3 regions of the Bradyrhizobium sp. AZCC 1588 genome follow, and region 1 is predicted to be linked to each of the others. Evidence: riboswitches for the same ligand, from Rfam matches in the RefSeq annotation. Region 1 holds a riboswitch; each other region holds the start of a gene.
The links. Region 1 has a riboswitch for cobalamin ahead of metE (5-methyltetrahydropteroyltriglutamate--homocysteine S-methyltransferase). Riboswitches for the same ligand answer to the same signal wherever they lie in the genome.

Region 2: linked by a shared signal. The riboswitch ahead of V1277_RS31710 (DUF1636 domain-containing protein) and the one ahead of metE (5-methyltetrahydropteroyltriglutamate--homocysteine S-methyltransferase) in region 1 are both predicted to bind cobalamin.
Region 3: linked by a shared signal. The riboswitch ahead of V1277_RS31625 (TonB-dependent receptor) and the one ahead of metE (5-methyltetrahydropteroyltriglutamate--homocysteine S-methyltransferase) in region 1 are both predicted to bind cobalamin.

Annotation. Positions count from the first base shown of each region.
Region 1 is NZ_JAZHSC010000001.1:2,142,251-2,150,225, forward strand. Features, by position in the region: gene V1277_RS10020 (glycosyltransferase family 87 protein) at 1-800, opposite strand, end outside; gene V1277_RS10025 (ribonucleotide-diphosphate reductase subunit beta) at 1,052-2,182, opposite strand; gene V1277_RS10030 (ribonucleoside-diphosphate reductase subunit alpha) at 2,208-5,114, opposite strand; cobalamin riboswitch at 5,229-5,446, opposite strand; cobalamin riboswitch at 5,580-5,793, shown strand; gene metE (5-methyltetrahydropteroyltriglutamate--homocysteine S-methyltransferase) at 5,907-7,975, shown strand, end outside.
Region 2 is NZ_JAZHSC010000001.1:6,793,780-6,801,754, forward strand. Features, by position in the region: gene cobN (cobaltochelatase subunit CobN) at 1-2,685, opposite strand, end outside; gene cobW (cobalamin biosynthesis protein CobW) at 2,685-3,734, opposite strand; gene V1277_RS31710 (DUF1636 domain-containing protein) at 3,731-4,105, opposite strand; cobalamin riboswitch at 4,200-4,416, opposite strand; gene cobO (cob(I)yrinic acid a,c-diamide adenosyltransferase) at 4,460-5,113, shown strand; gene V1277_RS31720 (cobyric acid synthase) at 5,125-6,573, shown strand; gene cobD (threonine-phosphate decarboxylase CobD) at 6,578-7,543, opposite strand; gene cbiB (adenosylcobinamide-phosphate synthase CbiB) at 7,555-7,975, opposite strand, start outside.
Region 3 is NZ_JAZHSC010000001.1:6,777,661-6,785,635, reverse strand. Features, by position in the region: gene V1277_RS31655 (cobyrinate a,c-diamide synthase) at 1-27, shown strand, start outside; gene cobA (uroporphyrinogen-III C-methyltransferase) at 24-755, shown strand; gene V1277_RS31645 (energy-coupling factor ABC transporter permease) at 858-1,535, shown strand; gene cobF (precorrin-6A synthase (deacetylating)) at 1,582-2,331, shown strand; gene cobT (nicotinate-nucleotide--dimethylbenzimidazole phosphoribosyltransferase) at 2,381-3,436, shown strand; gene V1277_RS31630 (histidine phosphatase family protein) at 3,444-4,016, opposite strand; cobalamin riboswitch at 4,147-4,347, shown strand; gene V1277_RS31625 (TonB-dependent receptor) at 4,463-6,826, shown strand; gene V1277_RS31620 (hypothetical protein) at 6,840-7,241, shown strand.

The DNA of each region.
Region 1 (7,975 bases):
CTCTGCAGCTTCCACCATGTGGCTTTGCCCTCGGTCAGGAAGGCTTGCGAGAATTTCGGCATCCAGTGGAAGAACGCCAGCCAGCTTTCGATGCCGAAAGCAAACCATGAGGCAAAGGCCAGCGCGATCGCGGTGACGCTGGCGCTGATGAACACCCGCCACTGCCCGGCTGCGATCAACGCGATTGGAAACAGCAGCCCGTATTGCGGCTTGTACGTCAATAGCCCGAGGCAGATGCCTGCCTGCACCGGCCGTACCGGGATCAGATAGAGCGTGCCGCCGATCAGCGCAGCGGTGAGGAAGCCGTTCTGCCCGACCAGCGCGTTGATGAAAGCCATCGGAATGGCAAGCGCAAGCAGATAGCCGAAGGTGTGGCCGACGATCGCACGTATTGCGACAAGGAAGGGTAAGAAGCTGACCACGACCCAGCCGATATAGGCGAGCTGATAAGGAAGCTGCGCCAGCAGGGATGCGACGAACAGAAACGGCGGCGGATAGTGCCAGGCAAAATAGCCGACGAAATCCTGACCGAGCTTGGCGACCTCGATCTGCTTCTGGATGTCCCAATCATAGGCCTGCGCCGGAACGCCATCGAGCACCAGACGGCCCGCGGCCCAGACGTTGATGAAGTCAGTCGGAATACCGAGGCCGTTGGTATCGTAGACCCACCAGTGCGAGAAATACGCCACTCCGCAAAGGCTCACATTTGCAACCGCCAGTACCAAGCAGACCCTGACGAGCCATTCGGGAATTGGAGCTTGGTCGTGGCTGGGTTTGGGGGTGGAAAGAGAGGCGGTCATGCGCAGTCCTTGCCTGGGCGCGCGCGTTGTCCGAACGCGCACGCCTTCAAGCAATAGGCCGGACTGAATTGAGGAAATCTTAAGTTTTCGGGCGCAAGCGGCGGGATTTTACGTCGTCCCTGCGAACGCAGGGACCCATAACCACCGGAGCTAACTGTTACAATGAGCGTCCACCTAAATGCCTCATTGAGGAATCACGCGGTGTGGGTCCCCGCGTGCGCGGGACGACGAGCGGAGAGCATCCGCCCCCCCTACTCCCAGCTCAGCGCACCGCCGTTCTGGTACTCGATCACCCGAGTCTCGAAGAAATTCTTCTCCTTCTTCAGGTCCATCGCTTCCGACATCCAGGGGAACGGATTCTCGGTCTCGTCGAACACCCGCTGCAGCCCGAGCTGCGCGCAGCGGCGGTTGGCGATGAAGTGCATGTAGCTCTCGCACAACGCCGTATTCAGCCCGAGAAACCCGCGCGGCATGGTGTCTCGCCCGTAGGCCGCTTCCAGTTCGGCCGCCTCGCGCACCATGGCGCGGACTTCGTCCTGGAACGCCTTGGTCCATAGATGCGGGTTTTCGATCTTGATCTGGTTGATGACATCGATGCCGAAATTCAGGTGAATGGATTCATCGCGCAGGATGTACTGGTACTGCTCGGCGATGCCGACCATCTTGTTGCGGCGGCCGAGCGAGAGGATCTGCGCGAAGCCCGTATAGAACCACATGCCTTCGAATATGACGTAGAAGGCGACGAGATCGCGCAAGAATGCCTGATCGGCTTGCGGCGTCCCGGTCTTAAAATTGGGATCGTCGAGATGCTGCGTGTGCTTCAGCGCCCAGGCTGCTTTGTCGGTAATCGACGGCACCTCGCGATACATATTGAATAGCTCGCCCTCATCGAGCCCCAGGCTTTCGACGATGTATTGAAAGGTGTGCGTATGAACCGCCTCCTCGAAGGATTGCCGCAGCAGATATTGCCGGCACTCCGGATTGGTCAGATGGCGGTAGATCGCCAGCACGATATTGTTGGCGACCAGGCTTTCGGAGGCCGCGAAGAATCCGAGGTTGCGCTTGATGGCGCGGCGCTCGTCTTCCGTCAGCCCGTCGCGCGATTTCCACAGCGCGATGTCGGCCTGCATGGAAACTTCGGTCGGCATCCAGTGATTATTGCAGCCGGCGAGATATTTCTCCCAGGCCCATTTGTATTTCAGCGGCAGCAATTGATTGACGTCGGCGCGGCAGTTGATCATCCGCTTGTCGTCGACAGATACGCGTCCGCCGCGACGATCTATCATGCCGAGGCCGGTTTGTTCGGCCTGGGCATCGGATTGCGCCACGAGGGGCGGCGGCGTCTGACGCGGGGATGCGGATGGTTCGGACCAGTCGAGCATTGTGGCTTCCTTTGTTTTTTGCTGCTTACTGGCAGGCTTCGCATTCGGGATTGTCGATCGAACACGCCACCGCACCGGTTAAATCCGGCGCGGTGGCGGCCGGCGCGACGATGATTGGGGCTGGAGCCATCATCGCCGCGGACGCGACGCTGTTGAGCTTGCCGTCGGTCCCCCGGAGCGTGGACTTTTCGACATGCGTCGCGCTGCGCGAGCGCAGGTAATAGGTCGTCTTCAACCCGCGCGCCCACGCCAACCGATAGAGCGCATCGAGCTTCTTGCCGCTAGGATTGGCGATATAGAGGTTGAGCGACTGCGACTGGTCGATCCATTTCTGCCGCCGCGACGCCGCCTCGATCAGCCAGGCGCTGTCGATCTCGAACGCGGTGGCATAGAGCGCCTTGAGGTCGTCGGGAATGCGATCGATGGCCCCCAAGCTGCCGTCGAAATATTTGAGGTCGTTGACCATCACCTCGTCCCACAGTCCGCGCGCCTTGAGGTCGCGGACCAGAAACTCGTTCACCACGGTGAAGTCGCCGGACATGTTGGATTTGACGTAAAGGTTCTGGTAGGCGGGCTCGATCGACTGCGCGACGCCGCAGATGTTGGAAATCGTCGCGGTCGGCGCGATCGCCATCACGTTCGAATTGCGCATGCCGGTCGATTTGACCCGCTCGCGCAAGCTATCCCAGTCGAGCGTCATGCCGCGGTCCATCGCGAGACCACCGCGGGCTTCGGCCAACAGTTCGATCGAATCGATCGGCAAAATACCGCGGCTCCACAGTGAGCCATCGAACGACGGATAGCGCCCGCGCTCGGCGGCGAGATCGACGGAGGCCGAAATGGCGTAATAGGAAATCATCTCCATGCTGGTATCGGCGAACGTCACCGCCGCATCGGAAGCCATCGCAATCCGCATCGCCTGCAGCGCATCCTGAAATCCCATCAGCCCGAGACCGACCGGGCGGTGCCGCAGGTTCGAACGTCGCGCTTCGGGGATGGTATAGAAATTGATGTCGATGACGTTGTCGAGCATGCGCATTGCCGTCGTCACACTGCGTTGCAGCCGCGCCTGGTCCAGCCGGCCTTCCCGCACATGGTGGAGCAGGTTGATCGAGCCGAGATTGCAGACGGCGGTTTCCTCGTCGGAGGTATTGAGCGTGATTTCCGTGCAGAGGTTCGAGGAATGAATCACGCCGGCATGGCGCTGCGGCGAGCGCAGATTGCAGGGATCTTTGAACGTGATCCAGGGATGCCCGGTCTCAAACAGCATGGTCAGCATCCTGCGCCACAGATCCGTGGCGCGGATCTGCTTGAACACGCGGATCTCGCCCCGCGCCGCCCTTGCTTCGTAAGCCGCGTAACGCTCGGCGAATGCGTTGCCGTAGAGGTCATGCAGGTCGGGCGTCTCGTCCGGCGAGAACAGCGTCCATTCGCCGCCGGCCTCGACGCGCTGCATGAACAGGTCCGGCACCCAGTTCGCGGTGTTCATGTCATGGGTGCGGCGGCGGTCGTCGCCGGTGTTCTTGCGCAGGTCCAAAAATTCCTCGATGTCGATATGCCAGGTTTCGAGATAGGCGCAGACTGCGCCCTTGCGCTTGCCGCCCTGGTTGACGGCGATCGCGGTGTCATTGGCCACCTTTAGAAACGGCACCACGCCCTGGCTTTCGCCATTGGTGCCCTTGATGTGCGCGCCGAGCCCACGCACGCGGGTCCAGTCGTTGCCGAGTCCGCCGGAATATTTTGCAAGCAGCGCATTGTCCTTGACCGACTTGAAGATGCCGTCGAGATCGTCGGCGATGGTGGTGAGGAAGCAGGACGACAATTGCGGCCGCAGCGTGCCGGAATTGAACAGCGTCGGCGTCGAGGCCATGAAGTCGAACGACGATAAGAGATCGTAGAACTCGATGGCGCGCGCCTCGCGGTCGATCTCGCGGACGGCCAGCCCCATCGCGACGCGCATGAAGAACGCCTGCGGCAGCTCGATCCGGTTGCCGTGCACATGCAGGAAATAGCGATCGTACAGCGTCTGCAGACCCAGGAACTGAAACGCCAGGTCGCGTTCCGGCTTCAACGCGGCAGCAAGCTTTTTCAGGTCGAAGCGTGCCAGATCGGGATCGAGCAGTTCGGCGTTGATGCCGGCCTTGATATAGGCCGGAAAGTACTCGCCGTAGCGCTCGGCCATCTCGGCCTGCGACGCGCTCGTCGGCGTATCATGCACGAAAGACAGCACCTCGGTGCGCAGCTTGTCGAGCAAGAGCCGCGCGCTGACATAGGCGTAGTTCGGCTCCTGCTCCACCAGCGTGCGCGCGGCCATCACCGACGCCAGCGCCAGTTCGTCCTCGCTGATGCCATCATAGAGATTGCGCTGCGTCTCGGCGAGCACCGCCGTGGCGCCGACGCCCTCGAGGCCAGTGCAGGCTTCTTCGATGATCAGCGTCAGCCGCGCGATGTCGAGGGGGACCTGCGCGCCGCTGGCCAGCGTGACACGTAACGAGGGCTTCCCCGATGGCTGGGCGGCCTTGGCCACGTCCTGTCCGGCACGCTGGCGCGTGCGTTCCTCGCGATAGAGCACATAGGCGCGCGCGACCTTGTGATGCTCGCTGCGCATCAGGGCAAGTTCAACCTGGTCCTGCACGTCCTCGATATGAAAGGTGCGGCCCTCGCTCATCCGGCGCGACAGCGCGCCGACGACTTCGGCGGTCAGTTGCTCGACGATTTCATGCACGCGGCGGGAGGCCGCCGCGCCATGTCCCTCGACCGCGAGAAACGCCTTGGTCATCGCCACCGAAATCTTGCTCGCGTCGAATTTCGAAACCGTGCCGTTGCGGCGAATCACCTGCATCGGCGGCTGCGCTTCCGAGGCGGCAAGCGATTCGGGACGCAGTCGGATGAATGGAGCGGCGTTGGCTTCGCGATCGAGAGAGAGTGACATCAAGAGACCCCGTGATGGTGTTGGGGCCGGATGTCTGAAGACGCTACAGCTTTAGCCCACGCGAAAACGCGGGCACGAATCTGCAAGCGCCGCCGGGACACCCCGCCCGTGGACGTTTTCTTCGGTGTCGCGGCAGGTCTCCTGGCTCGCAGGTCGCCGTTGTTCCCGTGTCTTCCCAATGCGATGCCGCATCAGTGACGTAAGATTCGGGAGCAACTCACTGCTTACAGTTGCGGGGGCAGCGCCGGATTTTCGCGCTTTCGCGCGATCACCGGCTTCCCTCTTAGCCACCATGTGTTGGGCCATGGCGGACCGTGACGGCTATATCTCGTGTTATTCGGATGCGGCTGTCAATGGGGCGAGCGGGCGATGTGCAAGAATTTCGGCGACGGAACCCTATGGCTGTGAACAACGATCACAACGCACCGGTGAATGTCGTCGAGTTGACGTGCCTGCCGCGTTGCCGATAAGTGGACCCGTCGTGGTTCTTCGGGAGACGTTCTTCCGAAGCTAAGAGGGAAGCCGGTGCGGCCGAAAAGCCAAAGCCGGAGCTGCCCCCGCAACTGTAAGCAGCGAGCCGCTGTCCAACAAAGTCACTGAGACCTCGCAAGGTTTCGGGAAGGCCGGACAGCAGCATTGACCCGCGAGCCAGGAGACCTGCCTCGACAACATACACGTCCTCGGGCGGGGTGTCCCGGTGGTGCGGTTGCGATTTTCCGCGCGCGCTCTGCCGTCCGCGAAAAATCCAGACGTGTCACTTCGGCCTTTGCCCCCAACTTTTGGGGTTAAGCCATGTCTTCTTCCAAAGCTACGTCTTCTTCCACCATCTCCACTTCTTCACTTTCCGTTGCCTCCCTCGGCACGCCGCGCATCGGTCCGCGCCGCGAGCTGAAATTCGCGCTGGAGAGTTTCTGGTCGGGCGCAACCGACGAGAAGGCGCTGATCGAAACCGGCGTCGGCCTTCGCGCCGCCAACTGGGCGCGCCAGAAAAAGCTCGGCGTCAGCGTGATCCCGTCGAACGATTTCTCGTTCTACGACCAGGTGCTCGACACATCAGTGATGATAGGCGCAATCCCGGAGATCTATCGCTGGAACGGCGGGCCGGTCTCGCTTGCGACTTACTTCGCGATGGCCCGCGGCGCGCAAGGCAAGGCGCATGAGGCGAGCTGCGGCCATGCCCATCACGGACATGGCGCCACGCACGGCGTGCCGGCGCTCGAGATGACAAAATGGTTCGACACCAACTACCACTACATGGTGCCCGAACTGGCGAAGGATCAGCAGTTCACTCTCGCCTCGCGCAAGCCGATCGAGGAATACGAGGAAGCCAAGGCGCTGGGCTATCAAACCCGCCCCGTGCTGGTCGGCCCCGTCACGTTTCTCAAACTCGCCAAGAGCAAGGATGCCGGTTTCAATCCGCTGTCCCTGCTTGATCGCTTGATGCCGGTTTACGTCGAGGTTCTCCGCGAACTTGCCTACCGGGGCGCGGAATGGGTGCAGATCGACGAGCCGTGTCTGGTGCTCGACCTCGACATCGTCGCCCAGCAGGCGCTGCATTATGCCTATGCGGAGATCGCGAGCGCCGTACCGCAGCTCAGGATCATGCTGACGACCTATTTTGGCGGGCTCGGCGCCAACCGCGACACCGCGCTATCCCTGCCCGTCGCCGGCCTGCATCTCGACCTCGTGCGCGCGCCGGAGCAGATCGACGAGCTTGCCGGCTTCCCTGATGACCGCGTGCTGTCGCTCGGAATCATCGATGGCCGTAACATCTGGCGCGCGGATTTGAGCCGGCTTCTCGACCGGCTCGAGCCCGTGATCGCCAAACTTGGCAAGCATCGCGTGCAGATCGCCCCCTCCTGTTCGCTGCTGCATGTCCCTATCGATCTGGCACTGGAGACCGGGCTCGATCCCGAAATCAAGAGCTGGCTGGCGTTTTCGATACAAAAGCTCGAAGAACTGGCCACGCTCGGAACGGCACTCGCCGATGACCGCAGAGCAGTCGAAGCCAGCCTGAAGGCATCGGATCAGGCGGCGACCTCCCGCAAGGCGTCGCCGCGCATTCACGATGCGAAGGTAGCGGCACGCGTTGCCAGCATCGATGAACCGATGCGCTTCCGCGCCAGCATCTTCGCTGAACGCGCCACCGTCCAGCGCGAGCGCTTCAACCTGCCGGCGTTCCCGACCACGACCATCGGCTCGTTCCCGCAAACCGCCGACGTCAGGAACGCCCGCTCCGCGCACGCCAGGGGCGCCCTGACGGATGAAGCCTACAAGCTCTACCTGCAGAACCAGACCGCCCGCACCGTGCGCTGGCAGGAAAATATCGGGCTGGACGTGCTTGTGCATGGCGAATTCGAGCGCAACGACATGGTGCAGTATTTCGGCGAACAGCTGGCGGGCTTTGCCTTCACTACGCACGGCTGGGTGCAATCCTACGGATCGCGCTACGTTCGCCCGCCTGTGCTGTTCGGCGACGTCTCTCGCCCGAAGCCGATGACGGTCGAGTGGTGGCAATACGCCCAGTCGCTGACGACAAAGCCGATGAAGGCGATGCTCACCGGCCCAGTCACCATTCTGAACTGGTCGTTCGTCCGCGACGACATTCCGCGCAGCGAAGCCTGCCGGCAGATCGCGCTCGCGATCCGCGACGAGGTTACCGATCTCGAAGCTGCCGGCGCCGGCATGATCCAGATCGACGAGGCAGCGCTGCGGGAGGGTCTGCCGCTGCGCAAGTCCGAATGGAAGGTTTATCTCGATTGGGCCGTCGACGCCTTCCGCCTCTGTTCGTCCGGCGTGCGCGACGAAACGCAGATCCACACCCACATGTGCTACTCGGAGTTCAACGACATTATCGGCGC
Region 2 (7,975 bases), 4.7 Mb from region 1:
GAAGGCCCAGGACGATGCCGACAGCCAGGCCTCGCCGGCCGCATCGCGCGATTCCTGCGTGAAGACGTCAGGTATTGACGACAAGCCGACGCCATACTGCCCGGGAGGCGGTCCGAACACGCGTGACGCGCGATGACGATATGGATTTTCCTCGCCCTCGTCCTCGCGCCCGGAGAGCGCCTCGGCCGCGGCCTCGAACAATTGCGCCAGACCGGCAAAGACGTCGCGGAACAGGCCGGATACGCGCAGCGTGACGTCGGTACGGGGACGGCCGAGCTCGGCTGGCGCGATGATGTCGTAACCCGTCACGCGGCCCGATCCGTGATCCCAGCGCGGCGCGACGCCCGCCAGATGCAGGGCCATCGCAAAATCCTCGCCCGCGGTACGCATGGTCGAGGAGCCCCAGAGATCGACGACGAGCCCCTTCGGCCAGTCGCCGTGATCCTGCAAGTGACGGCGCAGCAATTCCTCGGCGAGCTTGATGCCTTGCGAATGCGCCGACGGCGTGGGTACGGCGCGGGGGTCGACGGCAAACAGATTGCGGCCCGTGGGCAACACGTCCTGGCGCCCGCGATATGGCGAGCCCGCCGGCCCCGGCGCAACGCGCCTTCCGGCAAGTGCCCCGAGCAGCGCCGCCTTCTCCGCCTCGCCGCAAGCGCCGCGGCCGAACACATGCAGGCCGTCACCGTACTGGCTTTCCTTGAGATCGCAGACGAAGCGATCGATCAAAGGAATGGCTTCGGCTGGTCCATCCGAAGCGCCAAGGCCCAGATCATCTTCCACCCCGGCGGCACGCGCTTCATCGCGGATGGCCGCAATCAGGCGCTGACGCCGCGCGGGATCAAGGCCGTCGGCCGTCGAGTATTCATCAAGGAGCTGCTCCAGCCGACGCAGGCCGTCCGGCAGTTCGGCCTTCGCCAAAGGCGGCGGCAGATGGCCGATTGTGACCGCGCCGATCCGCCGCTTGGCCTGTGCCGCCTCGCCGGGATCGTTGACGATGAACGGATAGATCACCGGCAGGTCGCCAATCAGCGCTTCCGGCCAGCATGCGGGCGACAGCGCAACGGACTTGCCTGGCAGCCATTCGAGCGTGCCATGCACGCCCATGTGGATGACGGCGTCGATGCCTTGCTGTCTAAGCCACCGATAGAACGCAACATAGGCGTGGCGTGGCGTGCGCGAGAGATCATGATAGTCAGCATCGCGCTGACCGACCTCGCCACGCTCCGGCTGAACCGCGATGACGGCCTTGCCACAGCGGATCGCGGCGAAGCGAAACGCGCCGCCACGGCAGCTCGGATCCTCCTCCGGTGCGCCCCAGGCGCGCGCGAGGTCATCCTGCAACCGGCGTGACAGGCCTGACAGCGCCGTACGGTACTCGGCGACGCTCCAGGTCAACTGCTCCCGCAGCAAAACACCGCCAAGCGCCTCCGCCGCCTCGACATCGAAACCGGCTTCGCCGAGATCGGAGAGCAGCGCCTCGACGGAGGCGAGCGCGTCGAGCCCGACCGCATGAGCGATCTGATGCGGACGGCCCGGATAGTTCGAGAGCACGATCGCCAACCGCTTTTCGTTGGCCGGCTTGCTCGCGAGCCGATGCCAGGCCGCGACCCGCGCAGCGACGGCGCTCACGCGCTCGTCGTCGGCTCTGTGCGCGAGATGGGCGAACTGCAGATCGGGATCGCGCTCGCCCGGCGACTTGAAGCTCACGACACCGGCGAACAACCGGCCATCGACCTCCGGCAAGACTACATGCATCGCGAGGTCACCTGGCGGGAGGCCGCGAAGCGACTCCGCCCAATCCTCGCGCCGGGCCGTGGACAAGGCGACCTGGAACACCGGACACGCAGCAGCATCGAATGGTGTCGTGCCGTCGTCACCGATTGCTGAGAACGCGGTCGCGTTGACGATGGCCGCCGGAGGATGCTGCGCGAAATGCGCACGCAACCAATCCGCGACGCCCACCGCTTTCAGCGAGGTGACGAATGCACCGTATGCGTCAAAGCCCGTCTGCCGCAGCGCTGCGATCAGCGCGTCGACCGGACCTGTGTCGGCGGCCGTGAGATAGGAGCGATAGAACGTAACCAGCGCACGCGGCCGTCCATCTCCTGTCGGCTCTGCCACAACACCGCGAGCAGGGTCATAGAAACCGATCTCGGGAATATCGATCTCACCGACGACAGGTCCCGCATAAAGGCCCGACGCCAGCGCAAGCTGCGCGATCGCCGCTTGTGCGGCGACCGGACCGCCCTTGTCACAGAGAACCTTGAGCCGCCTCAGCGTTGAGACCGGCAGTGTGGAGAAAGCATCCAGCCGTTCATCGTCGCGACCGTCCGCCGGCAGCACCGCTAGAGCGATGTTGCGATCCTTGGCGAGCTGATGCAACGCCATGAGCCCATACGACCAGTAGGACTCCCCGCCAATCAGGCGCACGAGGATTCCCCGCGCCTGCGACAGCGTTCGCTCGACATAGGTGTCCACCGACAGCGGGTGACGCAGCTCCGCAAGATTGGCGAGCCTCAGCGACGGCGGGTCGGCCCGCCGCCCTCGCCGCCAGCCTGACGCGAAGGCTGCAAGATCGCTGTCCGAGAACGAGAGCACCACGAGATCGGCCGTGTCCTGGCCGATGTCTCTGGGCGTCGCGGTCTCCTCAAGGCCGCGGCTCTCGCGAAAAACGACGTGCATCAGATGCCTAGTCCCGCAATACCAAGTCCTGCTCTGATCGCGGCTTCATCGATGTCGCCGTGTTCACCGATCACAACCAGTTTCGATTGCCTCGCCCGCGTGCCCCATGGCTGGTCGAACTGATGCCGCACGCGCTCGCCGACCGATTGCAGCAGCAGCCGCATCGGCTTGCCTTCGATCGCGATATAGCCCTTGGCACGCAATACATTCTGCTCGCGCGCCAGCCGCTGGATCGCGACAACCAGCGCATCGATATCCGTCACTTCCGGAAGATCGACGACGATGGAGGCAAAATCATTGTGCTCGTGCTCGTCCTCGCCGTCATGATGCGAGGGGCGCGCGGCAAGATCGTCCTCGGCGGCCGCTTCGAGACCGAGGATCACGCGCGCATCGACGGCGCCATCTACGACCGTCAGCATCGGCACGCGACGCGGCATCTCGGCCTCGATCGCAGCCTTTGCCGCTTCGAGCCCGGCCGAGCCGGCAAGGTCTGCCTTGGTGAGCAGCACGATATCGGCGCAGGCGATCTGGTCCTCGAACACTTCCGACAGCGGCGTCTCGTGATCGAGACTGTCATCGGCCGCGCGCTGCGCTTCCACGGCGTCCGGATCCGGCGCAAAGCGACCGGCAGCTACGGCCTCCGCGTCAGCCAGCGCGATTACGCCGTCGACCGTGATCCGCGACCGGATCTTCGGCCAGTCGAACGCCTTCAGCAGCGGTTTTGGCAAGGCCAGTCCCGATGTCTCGATCAGGATGTGATCCGGCCTCACCTGGCGCGCGAGCAGCTGCTCGATGGCCGGAATGAAATCGTCGGCCACGGTGCAGCAGATGCAGCCATTGGCGAGTTCGACGATATTTTCCGCCGGACAATTGGCATCGGCGCAGGACTTCAGGATCTCGCCATCGACGCCTTCGCTGCCGAACTCGTTGACGAGCACTGCGAGCTTCTTGCCGTTGGCGTTGGTGATCAGATGCTGGATCAGCGTCGTCTTGCCCGATCCAAGAAAGCCGGTGACGACGGTGACGGGGACCTTGGCGAGGGAGTTCATTCGGCGGCCTCCGGCACGACGGCAATGGGCGGAATGCGAGCAAGCGATTGCTTGCGGAAAATTTCGGGGCGGCTGCGCCACGGCACGATGCCATCGGGCGCCGTCGCATAGGCCGATGCGCCGGCAATCACATCGCGTGCGTTGGCATCCGACAGGCGGCCATAGACATAGGACCATCGTCCCGGCGCGCTGAGCGCGACCGAACAGCCCTGGCTGCACGCGGACAGACATTCGACGGGAACCACGCTGACACCTTCGGGCACGCCGGCGTCGAGAATGGCGGCATGCAGGCGCTTGCCGGGCGCGGTCTCGCCCTCCGCCAGCGTCTGGCCGGCACGGCAGGTAATGCAGACGTGAAGTGTGACAGTCATCGCCCCTTCCAGGATAATTAGCGGGAGGCGATGAGGCGCGCGAACCCATCCGAAGGAAGGCTCGCTTCCCCGTCGCGGAACACCCCGTCCGCCGGTCCAAAACGTTGCGCTGGCAGGTCTCCCGGCTTGCGGAGCAGGATTTCTTCCTTCGATGCCCGCCTTCCCGACCCCGTTGGGGCAGTGGCTTCGGGCATCTCTCCGGTCACGGTCGCGGGGGCGGCTGCTTTTCGAACCCAAACCTCTCGATTTGAGCCCTATCGCATTCCCTCTTCGCCTGTCGTAGGACAGGAACCAACGCAGGCCTACCATTTGCTTTGGGCCGCGACTTGTCAAGCCGAAGGACCACGTCAGATGATGTCTGAACAAGATGCCGCCGAAGGCGAGCAAATTGTCGCCTCCGAGGCCTCGGCCGACGCCCGCCATACAACGAAAATGGCGAAGAAAAAGGCCGCCCGCGACAAGATCATGTCGACCAAGAGCGGCGAAAAGGGACTGATTATCGTCCACACCGGCGCGGGAAAGGGAAAGTCATCCTCCGCCTTCGGCATGATCGTGCGTTGTGTCGCACATGACTTCCCTTGCGCGGTCGTGCAGTTCATCAAGGGGGCTTGGGATACCGGCGAACGCCGCCTTCTCACCGGCCATTTCGGCGATCTCTGCCAATTTCATGCGATGGGCGAAGGCTTTACCTGGGAAACGCAGGACCGCGCCCGCGATATCGCCGCCGCGAAAGCCGGCTGGGACAAGGCGAAGCAACTGATTCTGGATCCGACCTTGCGCATGGTCGTGCTCGACGAGATCAACATCGCGCTCCGCTACGACTATCTGGAGATCGCCGAGGTCGTCGATTTCCTGAGGGCACACAAGCCGCCGATGACGCACGTCGTTCTCACCGGCCGTAACGCCAAGGACGAGTTGATCGAGATCGCCGATCTCGTCACCGAGATGACACTGGTGAAGCATCCCTTCCGCTCTGGCATCAAGGCGCAGCCGGGCGTCGAGTTCTGAAGACAATTTCGATGGCGCGCGCATTGATGATCCAGGGAGCAGGCTCGGACGTGGGCAAGTCGCTCATTGTCGCAGGACTCGCGCGCGCCGCGAGGCGCCGTGGTTTGCGCGTGCTCCCCTTCAAGCCGCAAAATATGTCGAACAATGCGGCGGTAACGGTCGACGGCGGCGAGATCGGCCGCGCGCAGGCCTTGCAGGCGTTGGCCGCTGGCGTCGAACCGCACACCGACATGAATCCTGTCCTGCTTAAGCCGGAAACTGATGTCGGCGCGCAGATCATCGTGCATGGCAAGCGCATCGCGACGGCGCGCGCGCGCGAATATGCTTCTTTGAAGCCGTCGCTCATGGGGGCGGTGCTCGAGAGTTTTGCGCGACTGAAGGATCGTGCCGATCTCGTGCTCGTCGAAGGCGCCGGCAGCCCGGCCGAGGTCAATCTGCGCAAAGCCGACATCGCCAATATGGGCTTTGCGCGAAAAGCCGCCGTCCCGGTGGTGCTAATCGGCGACATCGACCGCGGCGGCGTCATTGCTCAGCTCGTCGGTATCAAGACCGTGATCGATCCTGAAGACGCCGCAATGATCCAAGGCTTTGTGATCAACAAATTCCGCGGCGACCCCACGCTGTTTGGCGACGGTTATCGGCTGATCGAAGCCAGGACATCCTGGCGCGGCTTCGGGGTGCTGCCCTATTTCACCCGCGCGAGCGAGCTTCCGGCCGAGGATGCGTTGGGCCTCGGCGAAGCGCGCAAGCCCGGCCAATGCAAGATCGCGTTTCTTGCATTGTCGCGGATCGCCAATTTCGACGATCTCGATCCGCTGAAGCTCGAGCCCGGTATCGACCTCGTGATGGTCCGCCCCGGTGAGGCCATTCCCGGCGACGCCAGGCTCGTCATCATTCCCGGCTCGAAGTCGACGCGCGGCGATCTCGCCTTCCTGCGCGCGCAGGGCTGGGACATCGATCTGCTCGCGCATCACCGCCGCGGCGGTCACGTGCTCGGCGTCTGCGGCGGTTACCAGATGCTCGGGCACAGCGTGGCCGATCCCGAAGGGATCGAGGGACCGGCGGGAGAAACGGACGGGCTCGGGCTCCTAGATGTAACGACGGTGATGACCGGGGAGAAGACGCTCACCCGCGTCACCGCGCAGCACGCGGAAACGAGGCAACCGATCGATGCCTATGAGATCCATATCGGGCGAACTGATGGGCCTGATCGCGCGCGTCCATTCGCAATGCTCGATGGCGCGCCGGAAGGAGCGATCTCACGTGACGGCCGCGTGTACGGCAGCTATCTGCACGGCCTGTTCGCCTCCGACAACTTTCGCAGCTTGTTTCTCGGGCAATTGGACATTCCGGTCACGGGCCAGCAGTACCGCGTAAGAGTAGAGAGTGCACTCGATGCGCTCGCCGATCACATCGAGGCGCATCTAGATGTCGAAGGACTGCTTGCGCTTGCGCGTTGAGGGATCAGCGCGATAGAGCGGCGGCCAGGCGCGCCCATTCGGTCTCGTCGCCTGGCAGGCCTAGCCGCAACCACCCCGGCTGTTGCTCGAAGACGCGCGACCAGATACGCGCGCCGGCGAGGCGCTCCTGCGCAGCACGCCCGTCCTCGGTCTCATAGAGACGGAAAAGCGGAGCGCCGCCGACGAGACGCCACCCCTGTGGTTTCGCTTCGGCATCGAGCCGCAGGCAATCGCGCGCAAGGCGGGTCGCAGTCGCCTTGGCCCAATCGCGATCGAGCAAGGCACGCCGTCCGACCGCAATCGCGGCGCCGGAAACTGGCCACGGGCCAGCCATCGCGGAAAGCGCCGCGATGTCCTCTTCCCCACCGAGCACGAAGCCGAGACGCAGGCCCGCGAGCCCATAAAATTTTCCGAACGAGCGCAGGATCAGGAGACCAGGTCGTCCCGCCTCCGCTGCCAGCGACAGTTCGGGCGTGGCGTCGGCAAAACTTTCGTCAATGACGAGACGACCCACGCGTGTCAGCAACGCGAGCAGCTCAGCCTTGTCATGGTGTCGGCCGTCGGGGTTGTTTGGATTGACGACCACGGCGAGGTCGGCTCCGGCCAACGCATCGAGCGTGGGGACTTCGGCCGCGTCCCAACCGGCGGCCGAGAGAGCCGCAACGTATTCATTGTAAGTCGGCGCGAGAACGCGGGCTCGGCCATGTGGCGCAAGCCGCGGCAAGAGCTGGATGGCCGCTTGCGCACCGGCCATAGCCAGAATTGATGCACTGATCCCATAGGCCTGCCGCGCGGCTTCGTGCAGGGATTCGATATCGGAATGCGACGGAAGCGCGCTCCAGTGCAGCTGTCCTATCTCGCCGACCGGATAGGGTTGCCGATTGATGCCGGTCGACAGATCGATCCAGTCCTGCACGCGCCCGCCGAAACGCTGCACTGCCCGATCGAGATTGCCACCATGCTCGCGCATCGCCTGCCTCGTCATGCCAGAGCCAACGCCACGAGCGAACCGCCGAGCAACGCCATCGCGCGGACGTAGAGCCTGAGGCCCTGCCGGAGATCCGCAGCAAGCGGATCGCGTGCACCCTCGTTCAACCAGGGTTCCTCGGTCATGGTGCCATGATAGCTGCGCGGCCCGCTCAGTCGCACACCGAGCGCGCCTGCCATGGCAGCCTCCGGCCAGCCGGCGTTGATTGAGCGATGGCGGCTCGCGTCACGCACCATACAGGACAGCGCCTCCGAGACACGCGCGGAGACCAGCACGAAAAGAAAGCCTGTCAAACGCGCGGGGATGAAGTTGGCGACATCATCGATGCGCGCGGCCGCCCAGCCGAAATACAGATGACGTTCGGAACGATGGCCGATCATGGAGTCCAGCGTATTGATGGCCTTGTAGCCGAAA
Region 3 (7,975 bases), 4.6 Mb from region 1:
TTCCATCTGATCGCGGAGGACCGGTGAGCGGGTTCGTGTCCTTCATTTCCGCCGGTCCCGGCGATCCCGAGTTCCTGACGCTGAAAGGGGCCGGTCGGCTACGCGAGGCCGACGTCGTGCTCTATGACGATCTGGCCTCCGGCGCGATCCTCGATCTTGCTCGCCCCGGCGCCAACCTCGTCGCGGTTGGCAAGCGCGCCGGTCGCTCCTCGACCAAGCAACCGCACGTCAACCGGCTGCTCATCGATTATGCGGGAACCGGCGCACGCGTGGTCCGGCTGAAATCGGGCGACGCAGGCATCTTCGGCCGCCTGGAAGAGGAGATCGACGCACTCCGCGCGGCGGGCATCGGCTACGAGATCATCCCCGGCGTCACCTCGGCCTGCGTCGCCGCGGCACAGGCCGGCATTCCCCTGACCCGGCGTCACACGTCACGCCGGGTGCAGTTCGTGACTGGCGCCGACGTCACCGGCGAGTTGCCCGCGAACCTGAACTGGGCGGCGCTCGCCGATCCGGACGCGACGACGGTGGTCTATATGGGCCGGCGCACATTTCCGGCTTTGGCCGCCAAGCTGATCGAGCACGGCCTTGCGCCGAACACGCCGGCGCTGTTTGCGGAATCCCTGGGCCGCGCCGATGAGCGGCTCGTCCGCACGACGATCGCACAGCTTGCGGACCAGCTTGCAAGAGGAGGCGCCGCGACGACGGCCGCCGTAATCCTGTTCGGTGCCTTGGCGGGAGAGTCTTCGTCATGACGCCGCTGCTGAGCCTCGCTCGCCCCTTTACGCATGCTCTTCCGAAGGGGCAATTTTTTTCACCAACGCCGTCGGATGTGACGGCAGGAAGGACGTAAGGCCATGCATATCGAACCGGAAATCGTGACGGGCGCAAAACTCGTGCTGAGCTATGCAACGGGAATTGCCGCGGGCGGTGTTGCGCTCAAGCTTGCGTTCGATGCCGTGCGCGAGCAGGGCGTCGCTTCGTTCGTTGTGCGTACAATTGCGACGACCGCGCTGGTGTTCTCATTTTTCGAGATCCTTCCGCACTTCCGGGTCGGAGTCTCCGAGGTGCACTTCATCCTCGGCTCCACACTGTTCCTGCTGTTCGGTGCCGCACCCGCCGCGTTTGGGCTGGCGCTCGGTCTTCTGCTGCAAGGCCTGTTCTTTGTACCGGCGGACCTGCCACAATACGGCATGAACGTGACGACGCTGCTGGTGCCGCTGTTCGCGATCCAGGCGCTGGCCCAGCGCGTTATTCCCCGCAACACCGCCTATGTTGATCTCCAGTATCGCCAGGCGCTGGCGCTTTCCACCGCCTATCAGTCCGGCATCGTGGCATGGGTCGCGTTCTGGGCGCTCTATGGTGCGGGCTTTGGCGCCACCAACCTCGCCAACATTGCGACCTTCGCGGGATCCTACGCGGTGGTCATCGTGATCGAGCCGCTGGCGGATCTCGCCGTGCTCGCGCTGGCAAAGTCACTGCGCGGCGTTACGGCCGATGGCTTTGTTACGCCGCGCCTGCACAACGCTGCATAGAGACGACGTGAGGGGCGGTCGTTTACGGCCGCCCTTCGCTGAAGGCATGCTGACGCTCTCCTTGATAGGCATCGGCTGCGGCGATCCCGGGCAGCTCACGCTTGCCGCGATCCGCGCGATCAACGCCGCCGATCTCGTCCTCATCCCGCGCAAGGGCACCGCGAAATCCGATCTCGCGGAATTGCGGCGGACGATCTGCGCCGACGTGCTCACCAACGACAAGACGCGCATCGCGGAGTTCGACCTGCCTGTGCGCGACGCCGGTGAGGCGGATTACCGCAAGGGCGTCGACGACTGGCACGATGCCGTCGCCGCGACCTGGTCGCAAGCGATCGCGGGCGATCTTGGAAGCACGGGACGCGTTGCGCTGCTGATCTGGGGCGACCCGTCGCTCTACGATTCCAGCCTGCGGATCGCGCGACGGCTTGACCCGTTCCCGACGGTCGAGGTCGTTCCGGGCATCACGTCGATCCAGACGCTGTGTGCAGCGCATGCGCTGCCGCTCAACGACATCGGCGAGCCCTTCCTGGTCACGACAGGCCGGCGGTTGCGCGAAGGCGGCTGGCCTGATGGCACCGATACCGTGGTCGTGATGCTCGACGGCGGCGCGGCCTTTCAGTCGCTGGAGCCGAAGGGACTGCACATCTGGTGGGGCGCCTATCTCGGCATGCCCGATCAAATCATCATCTCCGGTGAGCTCGCCGAGGTGGGGCCTCGCATCGTCGCTGCGCGGCAGGAGGCGCGCGAGCGGCAAGGCTGGATTATGGATAGCTACATTCTCAAACGCGGGTCGTGACGCGGCTGACCGGCCCGCGCGAACGCAGATCATTCAGAGGCAGGACAACATGCTCCCCGATTGGGTTTACCAAAAATGCCCCGGCGTCTCGGCCGTGCATCGCGAGGCGGCGTTGGCCCGCCAGGCGCAGCTGACAAAACCGATCGGCGCGCTCGGCCGGCTCGAGCACATTGCGATCGAACTTGCCGGCTTGCAGCAGACGGAGCGCCCGCGGGCGGGGGGCGTGCGGATCGTCATTTTTGCCGGTGATCACGGGATCGTGGCGCAGGGCGTGTCGGCCTATCCACAGGAGGTGACCATCGCGATGATGGCGAACTTCGCCGCGGGCGGCGCCGCGATCTCGGTTCTGGCGCGCGAATTGGGTTCGAGTCTCGAGGTCGTCGACGCCGGCACGCTGGCGGAATCGCCGCTGGCGGGCATTGTCACCGACAAGCCGCGCTGCGGCAGCCGCGATTTCAGCGTGGAGGCGGCGCTTGAGCCGGCGGAGTTGGCCTTTGCGTTCGAATGCGGGAGGCGGGCCGTGTTGCGCGCGGAGGCCGGGCAGCCAGATCTTCTCATCTTCGGCGAGATGGGTATAGGCAATACCACGACATCGGCGGCGATCGCCTCGGCCTTGCTCGGCGTGAGCGCGGAGGAGGTTGCCGGCAGTGGCACAGGTGTCGATGCCGCCGGCCGGGTCCGCAAGGCGCGTTTGATCGATGCCGCGTTGGCGCGGCATGGTCTCACGGGTGCCTCTGCCGAAAGAATCCTGTGTGCGGTCGGCAGTCTCGAGATCGCGGCCATTTGCGGTGCAATCATCGCGGCCGCGCAGCGTCGCATTCCAGTCCTGATCGACGGCTTCATCGTCTCGGTGGCGGCCTTGACGGCGGTGCGTCTCAATCGGTCGTGTCAGCCCTTTCTTCTGCCCTCGCATCAATCGGCGGAGCAGGGACACCGCTTGGTTCTTGGGGCCCTTAATGTACATCCGCTGGTCAGTCTGGATCTCAGGCTCGGCGAGGGATCGGGTGCCGCGATCGCATTGCCGCTGGTGCGGCTTGCATGCGCCCTGCACAACGGCATGGCGACTTTTGCGCAGGCCAATGTGCCGGATCGTCCAGCCGGATGACGGCGGTTTAGCCAACGCGCTGATTGACCGACACCACCCGCCACCCCATCGACAGTCGGTCGATGCGGGTGAGGGACAATGGGTCGATCACGAAGCGCAAGGCGGACTCTGGCGTGAGGTCGAGCGCGATGCACAGCGCGGCGCGGATGGTGCCGGAATGGACGACAAGGGTTGCCGAACCCGCCGCGAGCTGGCCGAGGCCCCGCTGAACCCTGACGATCTGGTCTTTAAAGCTCTCGCCGCCCGGCGGCCGCGAACGTGCGGGGTCACTCCAGAATCTTGCGTAGCCTTCGCCGCCGGCGGCCGCGAGGTCGTCATGGCGTTTTCCGGTCCAGTCGCCAAAATCCTGCTCCCGGAGTTCGCTCACCAGGATCGGATCAAGCCCCAGCGCGCGGGCCGTATCGACGGTGCGCCGCGACGGGCTTGCGTGGCTCGCAGCGCCCTTCGGGAGATGTTGTCGCAGCGCGTCCAGTTGCGTCCGGTCGCTGAGATCGGCCGGAGCGTCCGAAGCGTGAATCGTCCCTGCGATGCCGTCGACGACGGCATGCCGGACCAGCCAGAGGAAGGATTCACCTTCCATTCAACGTCTCCAGGGATGTCTGAACTGCGATGCCTGCGATAGCACTTTTGGCTGAGCCGTTGTCAATGCAGGCCGTCGCTCCATACGAACGTCGCACCGGCGACTGCACATTGACTCTGCGTTCGACTTAATCCTAGATGGTTCCGACGGTTTCCCCTTACGGGGATGAAAAGGGAATGCGGTGCGAGGAGGTTTCCTCAATGCCGTAGCTGCCCCCGCAACTGTGAGCGGAGAATCTTGCGTCACGCGCCACTGGGCATCTCGGTCCCGGGAAGGCGACGCAAGGTAACGACCCGCAAGCCAGGAGACCTGCCGTCAGCCGTGGTCACACGCGAAAATGTCGGTCGGGGAGTACAGACATTCGGCTTCAGCTGAGGCCTCACAGGCCGAAGGTTGAGACCTGGTTCGCTGTGACGTGCCACTGACGTCATACCGAGGTCTCAGCCATGTCCTGTCTCCGTGCCGCGCGGCCGCGCAAGTTCCTGCTCGCGTCCGGCGTTCTCTCTTCTTTTGCTGCCTTCGACATCTCCGCGGTCTGCGCGCAACAGGCGGGCTCCCGCGAGCCATTGCCACCGGTCGAAATTTCTCCGCCCACCGACCAGAAGCGCAAGCAGGCCAAGCCGTCCGGCCGCGACGAGCAGGGCGCGCGCCGCGCGGCGGCAAATAGAGCTGCTTCGCCAGCGACCGCACCGAAGCCGACCGGGGATACGACGCAGACACCGCTCAACACGAACGCCATCGCCGCAAGCGCGTCGCGCCTCGGCCTAGCTGTGCGTGAAGTGCCTGCGACCGTGGAGGTGATCTCGGCCGAGACGATCCGCGAGCAGGGCTATCGGACCGTGTCGGAAGTGGCGCAAGGCGCGGTCGGCGTGACGTCCGGCGACAATCCGGCCGAGCCATCGGCCTTCTCGATGCGCGGCTTTACCAACAGCCAGATCAACGTGCTCTACAACGGCATCAAAATCGGCCCCCAGAACATGACGTCGCGTATCATGGACACGGCCAATCTCGAGGCCGTGGAGTTTCTCAAAGGTCCGGCTTCGCTGCTGTCGGGCGAGGGGGCCAGCGGCGGCGCGATCAATTTCGTCACCAAGCAGCCACACACCGGGCCGATCCGGAACGAGGCCCAATTCTCCTATGACTCGCTGAACTCGTTCCGCAGCTATTATGGCTCCGGCGGTAGCACCAACGTTCAGGGGCTCGACTACCGGTTCGACATCAGCCGCTCCTCGCTCAACGGCTTTGCCGATGATACCAACACCAAGACGCTGGATATCTCGGGTCAGCTCAACTACCGCATCTCCGACAATCTCAAGGTCTGGGGCGCGATCGAATACCGGGAGGATCGCGGCAAGGCCTATTGGGGCGTACCGCTGGTCCCGGTCGCCTTCAGCGGATCGCATGTCACGACCGGCATCGTCTCGGGAAGCTACGTCTCGAACTACAATGGATCGAACCTCGGCCCGGTTACGATCGACGATCGCACCTTCAACACCAACTACAACGTCCTCGACAATCGCAATGTCGCGAGGGAGGTGTGGCTGCGCGGCGGCTTCGAGCTCAAGCTCGCGCCCGGCCTGACGCTGAGGAGCCAGGCCTACGGCTATGGCGCAGAGCGGGAGTGGTTCAACAACGAGGTCGAGGCGTTCAATGCCAATGTGAACCTGGTCGACCGGGAACGCTTCTACGTGGCGCACAGCCAGAAGCTCGCCGGCAACTTCACCGACCTGACCTGGGATACGAACATCGCCGGCATGGACAACCGCCTGGTGACAACAGTTGCCGCAAGCGGCCTTGATTTCGTCCGACCGGGGGCCGCCAATTTCCCGCACGATCAGGTCACGCTGGTCGATCCTGCCCGCGGGTACTACGGCCTGCTGACGACGCAGCAACAGGCGGCGCGGATTGACAATGAATCGCTGTCGTTCGAGGATCGCCTGAAGATCACGCGGACATTCGCGCTGGTCGGTGGCCTGCGCATGGAGCATATCGGGCTCGATCGTAACTCGACCGATGTGAATGGCGTGGTGAAGGCGGGCTTTCCCTTCTCCAAGTCCTGGACGCCGGTGACGGGGCGCATCGGTTACACCTGGGAGGCGGTCCCGGGGCTGACCTTCTTCAGCCAGTACGCGACCGGCGCCGACGTCTCAGCCAACAACATCTTCCTGCTAGGGCCGCGCCAGCCGCTCGACCTGACGACGTCGCAGACCTACGAGACCGGCGTGAAGCATCTGTTCTGGAATAGCAGGGCGGAGTGGTCGTTCTCGGCGTTCGACATCGAGCGGAAGAACGTCTATGCGGCCGCCGGCGGCATGCAGCTCAACGTTGCAGGCCGGCAGGAATCGAAGGGCGTCGAACTCGCGGCTGCCGTGCGCGTCACGGAGGCATTGCGGGTCTGGGGCAACGTCGCCTATGTCGATGCGCGGTATGCCGACTACAACTTTGCCGGCGGCTCGTTCTCCGGCAATACACCGCCGAACGTGCCGCGCGTCGTCGCGAACGCCGGCGCAGCGTACCGATCCTTCACGCCCTGGCTGATTGAGCTTGGCGTCGTCGGCCGTCACGTCGGCGATCGCTATAATACCGATGCCAACACAGTGACCATGAACGCCTATACCGTCGCGGACCTCTATGCCTTCGTCGACATACCGAAATCGGTGTTCAACGCCGTCGACCAGACGCGGCTGACATTCCGGGTGCGAAACGTCACCGACAAGCGTTACGCGATCTGGGGCGATCCGTTCTATCCCGATCAGATCCTGTTGGGGGCCCCGCGCACTTATGAGATCTCCGCTGCGTTCAAGTGGTAGGGGCGTAACCCGCATGATGGGCGGAATAGTCCTGTTGCACCGATGGCTCGGTGTCGCGTTCTGTCTCCTGTTCGCGATGTGGTTTGCGACCGGCATCGTCATGTATTTCGTTCCGTTTCCGTCCCTGTCGGAAGCGGAACGCTTTGCCGGCCTTGCACCCGTGGACAGCACGCGTGTGACCATCAGTCCGTCAGATGCCGTCAGGGCCAGCGGGATCGAGGATGCCGCGCGTGTTCGCCTGATCCAGCGGAGCGACGGGCCGGTGTACGTCGTATCAGGGTCGTCGCAATGGCAGGCGATCCGTGCGTCGGACGCGACGAATGCCGCGGTGAAATCTCCCGACATTGCTCTCGCTGCGGCGAGGGGGTCATGCAGGCGGGCCCGGCCTGGATATCTCGCGCGCGTCAGTCGTTGAGCTCGCGGATTATGATCAATGGAGCGTGCCGAACGGCTTTGAAGATTTCGATTTTTCTGTTGTCGATTAGGCGACTGCGACAAACGGGTGTTCTCCTTCGTTCGAGGATAGTTGCGTACTCAATGCCCGCGAAAGCTCTTCACCCCTCGAATAGGTCGGCGCTGATGAGGATGACCGGCTCGGACGAGGCAGGCATCGCAATCAAAACCGACGCGCGTGTCTATTATATTGCATGATTTTGTTACATCTCGTTTTGTTACATCTCGTTACGGCAGTTGCGGCCTTCTTAGGCACAATCATAAAGAGAGCGCAGGTTTTATGGCAGCAGCACTGTCTTGAAGTCGCCTCGCGACTGCACCATGTTGGGGTGGTCGATGAGACGCGTAGGACTTATCGACATCACGGTAGGCAACGCGGTGCGCCTCGGCGCATTGCAACGTTCCGCCACGCGACGCTGCGCGTCGCAACACATCGCTACGCAACGCTTGAGCCGCTGGGGAAGCCCGGCGGCTCCCGCGCGTTTAGCGCGGACGCTCCCCTCAATCGCCTGTGGCTCCGAGACGCCTACCGCAGCCAGCCGGAGGCTGAAACCGAGGATATCTGACAACGAGGGCGCGAGCTTATCCGCCGGTTCATGCCGGCGAGCCTTATTTCGGTGAGTGCAAATCGCCTTGAAGCCAGCGTCCAAGGCCCTTGGACTTCATGGGGTCTTCGAACGCGGCAAAGCTCGTAAG